2 regions of the Yersinia antarctica genome follow, and region 1 is predicted to be linked to the other one. Evidence: predicted binding sites of a transcription regulator. Region 1 holds the regulator's gene; the other holds the start of a gene.

Region 1 (3,204 bases):
TTAAGCCCCTGCTACTACTTGTTATTGACGAACTGCTCGCCCAACTCAATATCTTTGTGCAATACATCAAGCATGCTTTCTAGCGCTTGCTGTTCAAACGCACTCAATTTGCCAATGTCTTTACGTTCAGCAACACCCTCTTTACCTAACAGGATTGGCTGAGCAAAGAAACGGGCATATTTACCGTCGCCTTCAACGTAAGAACATTCAACAACATTGCTTTCGCCTTGTAGAGCACGAACCAGAGAAAGACCAAAACGTGCCGCAGCCTGCCCCATAGATAGAGTCGCTGACCCGCCACCGGCTTTTGCTTCAACAACTTCAGTACCCGCATTCTGGATACGTTTAGTCAGGTCAGCCACTTCTTGCTCGGTAAAGCTAATGCCTGGAATTTGTGACAACAATGGCAAAATGGTAACACCAGAGTGGCCACCGATAACCGGCACTTCGATATCTTGAGGTTGCTTACCTTTCAGTTCAGCAACAAAGGTATTAGAGCGAATGGTATCCAGTGTCGTAATGCCAAATAATTTATTCTTGTCGTAAACACCGGCTTTTTTCAGTACTTCTGCGGCGATCGCTACTGTCGTGTTAACTGGGTTGGTAATGATACCGATTAATGCTTTCGGGCAAGTAAGCGCGATTTGCTCAACCAGATTACGGACGATGCCAGCATTAACATTGAACAGATCTGAACGATCCATGCCCGGTTTACGTGCAACACCCGCAGAAATCAGAACAATATCGGCCCCTTTAAGGGCTGGGGTAGCATCTTCGCCGCTGAAGCCTTTAATATTAACAGCGGTCGGGATATGGCTCAGGTCAACCGCAACACCGGGAGTCACTGGCGCGATATCATATAATGAGAGGTCTGAACCTGAAGGAAGCTGGGTCTTGAGTAGAAGAGCGAGGGCCTGGCCGATACCACCAGCGGCACCGAGAACTGCAACTTTCATCCTATACTCCTTTTTATATTTAATTTAAATTTGCCGTGAATTCATCTATTTAGGCACCTTAATTTATTGTGATTTTAAACACAATCTATTAACAGTCAGATTGAGATATCACGCATCAAAAAGGCGCATAAGACGTATGCATTTTAGAGTAAATCGCTTATTCATTAATGATATAGCGCACATTATTCTAAAATTTACTGAAGTATTCATGACAGGTTAATCGGCGGTTACATTACACCCTTCCGTTACATCAGAACAACATCATTTTAATAACATTTTAGTTACTCGCGCCGAATGTTGATAAAAACTGATTTAGCATAATCGTAACAGTAAGATGATGTGAAAATTTCACCACACCTTGATATCAGTGCTTTTATCGCCAATACTCCATAGTCATGTTGAATAAAAATTCATTTATATGCATAATAATCCTATTCACTATTGACTGATCAAGGCACAGAAAATGCGTAATCCCGCAAAACAAGAAGATCTTATCAAAGCGTTTAAAGCGTTATTGAAAGAAGAGAAATTCAGTTCTCAAGGTGAGATCGTTTTGGCCTTGCAGGAAGAAGGCTTCGAAAATATCAACCAATCCAAAGTTTCACGTATGCTAACCAAATTCGGTGCGGTTAGAACGCGTAATGCCAAAATGGAGATGGTTTACTGCTTACCCGCAGAATTGGGGGTGCCAACAACCAGTAGCCCACTAAAAAATCTGGTCTTGGATGTCGATTATAATGATTCAGTCGTTGTGATTAATACCAGCCCTGGTGCGGCACAGCTGATCGCCCGCCTGCTGGATTCATTAGGTAAGGCTGAAGGGATCTTAGGCAGTATTGCTGGTGACGATACCATTTTCACAACGCCTGCCAGAGGTTTTACGGTTAAACAACTGCATGAAGCCATTCTTGGGCTATTCGAACAAGAGCTTTAATTCCACATCTTTATGTCTGATGTATATAGATGCGGCCTTCTGCGCCGCACTGTATCCCTGTCACCGTTATCCGATTAATCATACCTTCATAGCCTTTAACCAGGGCATATAACTACTGATTTCGGTCTAAACCACAAAATAATTCTGCTTATCTCTCCCTTACAGTCAAACCTACCACTGACTAACGCACTTTTAGTCAAAAACGCTTACTCAATTGAAAACATTAAGTTTTTACTTGAACGTGCTGTTTTTTAATCACTTTTTATTCCTTTTAGTTCTTAAAAAGTAGTCACTAGCGATAAAGTGACCTTAAATATTATTAGCTTGCTATTAATATTCTCAGTTACTAGATGTATACTCATTTTCGTGACGTAAATCACACTTCATGCGAAGTGATAAAGAATAAATAGAGGCAATAACATGAATATTAAAACTACCATCGCAACTGCCAGCATTCTCTCTGCACTGTCATTTGGTGTTTTTGCAGCGGATTCTATCAATGAGAGTCAGGCTGAAAAATTACAACCAATGGGCACCATTACCGTCAGTGGCCTTAACGGCGCACCATCCGATATTCGTCAGGCGCTGTCTGATAAAGCTGATGCTATGGGCGCTAAAGCTTACAAAGTGATCGAAGTGCGAGAAGAAAATAACTGGCATGCCACTGCCAAGATTTACCAGTAATTCGCAATAGATAGATCAAAAATGGCGTGAAGCCCAAATCGAAAAAATTAAATAAACAGTAAAAACAATAAACTAAAAGTACCAGAATCATTAAAAGTACTTTTGGATTGTTGAATCTGATTAAGGAAAAATCATGAAAATCAAAACTACTCTGGCAGCCCTGAGTTTACTTTCTGTTGTTGCTTTCGGCGCATCTGCTGCGGAATCAATCAATGCCGCCCAAGCAAGCAAAATGACTGATTTAGGCGCAGTCAGTGTGAGCGCGATTACCGGTGCTCCTTCTGATATTGAGCAGGCCATCGCGAAAAAAGCTGATAGTGAAGGCGCTACGGCATACAAAATCATTGGTATGCATCAAGACAATGGTTGGCACGCCACAGCTAAGATTTACAAATAAGATTAAGCGCCAGCAGTGAAAGTAAATGCCCCGCTCAGAGGGGCATACTTTCGTACCTTGATAATTTATTCAATAGACTGAAAATAAAGATAAATACTAATTTTTAGCTTATTGAATAGAGTATTGATTGCAACAAAGTATTGGCTGAAGTCAGCTCACATCCGAATAATCCCTCGTCTATCCGACGAACCCTTTACCCCCGCTATCGCGGGGGCTTTTTTTATCCGACTTAA
Region 2 (3,204 bases), 3.3 Mb from region 1:
ACCAGTGAATACTGCGGGTGGTGAGTACAAACAATTTTTTAAGCCCCATCTGTCGCGCTTGATTAGCAACGCGCTTTAATAGCATTTCTCCCCGAGAAGAGCTGCGATAGTCAGGATGTACTGCCACGCAGGCCATCTCACCTATTTGTTCTTCAGGGAACGGATAGAGCGCTGCACAGGCAATCGTCAAATTATCCCGTTCAATAATCGTGAATTTGTCGATTTCCATTTCAAGCTGTTCCCGCGAACGACGCACCAGAATGCCTTGTTGTTCCAGCGGGCGAATCAATTCAAGTATGCCACCAATATCATTGATGGTAGCGCGGCGCACTTGTTCAGCACTCTCCATAACAATCTGTGTACCGATACCATCGCGGGAGAATAGCTCTTGGACTAGCGCTCCATCCTCCTGATAACTCAGTAAATGGCTCCGGCGCACACCGCTACGGCAAGCTTTCACTGCACCACGTAGGAAGCGTACCGTACCGGAGTTGTAATCACCCTCTTGTTCCAGATCTTCAATCCGTTTTTGAGCATCATTTGGGAACAGCTCTGAAATAATGTCACCTTCACTGTCAGTCACCCCTTGGGATGAACAGAAACCGATCATCTTTTCTGCTTTCAGTTTGATAGCTAACTGGGTGGCAACTTCTTCTGATGTGAGATTAAAGCTCTCGCCGGTCACCGATACAGCAACCGGGCCTAGTAACACGATTGCGCCATTATCTAATTGACGGTGAATTGCCTCTTCATCGATACGACGAATACGCCCGCTATGACAATAATCCACACCATCATCCACCCCCAGCGGCTGAGCAATAATGAAGTTGCCACTGACTACATTAATATGCGCGCCTTGTAGCGGGGTATTATTGAGACTCATTGATAGTCTTGCAGTGATATCCAACTGCAATAGGCCGGCTGCTTGTTTCACCATTTCCAGAGTTCGGGCATCTGTTACCCTGGTATGCTTGTGATAAATAGGTTCGTAATGATGCTGTGCCAAATTGCTGTCGATCTGTGGGCGCGCACCGTATACCACGACCAACCTGATCCCAAGGCTATGCAACAAACCGATATCATTGACGATATTCGCGAAGTTTTCATGCTCAATCGCCTCGCCACCCAACATGACAACGAATGTCTTGCCACGGTGCGCGTTGATATAGGGAACTGAGTGGCGAAATCCCTGGACCAGTTCAGTACTACGTTCCTTCACGGCAGACCCTCTTTGAATTTTTATTCGGTATTTTTGTATTTTTATTCTTTTTTGACCAAGATGGCAAGCACCAAATTACTATCAAATGCATATGTATGGCGTATCTGTATTAATAAATTGAATAACATAAAAATGTTTTTCTAATGACAGCGTGGGATTGATTCGTTAAAGTTTTTGCACATAAATTTTTTTGTGCGCTTTTTATTCATATTTTGGTAGTTACTTTGGAGTTACATGGCAGATTCAAATCATAATCCTGGGCGTCGTCGTCTGTTACAAGGTGCTGCGAGCGCCTGGATGCTGAGTGTTAGTCGAGTTGGATTTGCTGCTTCCTCACATATTATTGCAGTCCGGGTTTGGCCCTCTTCAACCTATACCCGAGTCACGCTGGAATCCAATACTCCGCTGAAGTATCGTCAGTTCGCTCTTACCAATCCTGATCGTATTGTGGTTGATATTGAAGGGGTACATTTAAATAGCGTCCTGAAACAGATAACTAATCAGGTTCAGTCCGGTGACCCTTATCTGAAGCAAGCCCGAGTAGGGCAGTTTGATAAAAATACCGTCCGTTTGGTTTTGGAGTTGAAGCAGAGCATCAGCCCCCAGCTATTTACTCTAAAACCTTTTGCTGAATTTCGAAATCGTTTAGTAGTGGATTTATATCCCGCTCAGGGCAACAGCTCTGCTGAGGACGATCCATTGTTGGCATTATTGGAAGATTATAATAAAGGCGACGTGGAGCGTAGCTTACCCGCAGAGACACCAAAAGCAGGCAAAGCAGGGCGCGATAGACCGATAGTTATCATGCTGGATCCTGGTCACGGCGGAGAAGATCCCGGTGCTATTGGTAGAAATAAAACCCGTGAAAAAGACATCGTGCTACAAATTGCCCGTCGGTTACGGGCGTTAATTCAAAAAGAAGCCAATATGCGGGTGTTTATGACCCGTAATGAAGATGTTTTTATCCCGTTGAAAGTGCGGGTAGCGAAGGCGCGCAAACTGCGGGCAGATTTATTCATTTCAATTCATGCGGATGCATTTACCAGTCAGGCGGCCAGAGGTTCCTCCGTTTTTGCGCTATCAACCAAGGGCGCAACCAGTACCGCCGCGCGTTTCCTGGCCCAGACACAGAATGAGGCCGACCAGATTGGGGGGGTTAGCAAAAGTGGTGATCGCTATCTGGACCATACCATGATTGATTTACTGCAAACGGCGACGATTAATGACAGCCTGAAGTTTGGTAAAGAAGTGCTGAATCGCATGGGGAAGATTAATACGCTGCATAAGAACCGTGTCGATCAGGCGGGGTTTGCTGTATTGAAAGCACCTGATATTCCTTCAATTTTGGTTGAAACAGCATTTATCAGTAATCTGGAAGAAGAGCGCAAACTACGTACCAGCCGTTTTCAGCAACAAGTCGCAGAATCTATTTTTGCTGGCATCAAAGCCTATTTTGCTAATGGTGGGGCGATGGCCCGACTTTAACGCGTAGGGCATTGTTATTGATTGAGATATATACCCTAAATAATTCGAGTTGCAGGAAGGCGGCAACTGAGATAATCCCGCTGAGTTGACGTTAGTCAATTATTCGGGTGAACGAAAGCAACCAACACACATGCGGTTTGAAATATGACGGGTATAAAGCCAGAAACAAAAAAACACCCTTGAGGGTGTCTGATGTTGATATGAAAATGATTAAGAATTGGTTGCGGGGGCCGGATTTGAACCGACGACCTTCGGGTTATGAGCCCGACGAGCTACCAGGCTGCTCCACCCCGCGTCCGTCTTAATACTATTTTCTATCTTACTACTTAGTCGTGTAATTGGTTGCGGGGGCCGGATTTGAACCGACGACCTTCGGGTTATGAGCCCGACGAGCTACCAGGCTGCTCCACCCCGCGTCCGTCACTACACTTTATTTGCTTCTCACTACTATTCTACCTAATTCGTCTTAACTTTCAAGACTATCGAACGACATTTGATAC

The links. Region 1 encodes ArgR, which controls arginine synthesis, uptake and breakdown. Its sites were predicted from a motif close to ANTGAATAAAAATACANT; they were not measured.
Region 2: argA (amino-acid N-acetyltransferase) is a predicted target of ArgR. The motif match lies at 1,252-1,269, and genes of this name have one in related genera.

The regions. Positions count from the first base shown of each region.
Region 1 covers NZ_JBSJQF010000001.1:503,358-506,561, reverse strand. The annotation lists gene mdh (malate dehydrogenase) at 15-956, opposite strand; gene argR (transcriptional regulator ArgR) at 1,420-1,890, shown strand; gene yhcN (peroxide/acid stress response protein YhcN) at 2,311-2,574, shown strand; gene ACWJJO_RS02245 (YdgH/BhsA/McbA-like domain containing protein) at 2,708-2,971, shown strand.
Region 2 covers NZ_JBSJQF010000001.1:3,804,985-3,808,188, reverse strand. The annotation lists gene argA (amino-acid N-acetyltransferase) at 1-1,219, opposite strand, end outside; gene amiC (N-acetylmuramoyl-L-alanine amidase AmiC) at 1,454-2,704, shown strand; tRNA gene ACWJJO_RS17695 (tRNA-Met) at 2,923-2,999, opposite strand; tRNA gene ACWJJO_RS17690 (tRNA-Met) at 3,044-3,120, opposite strand.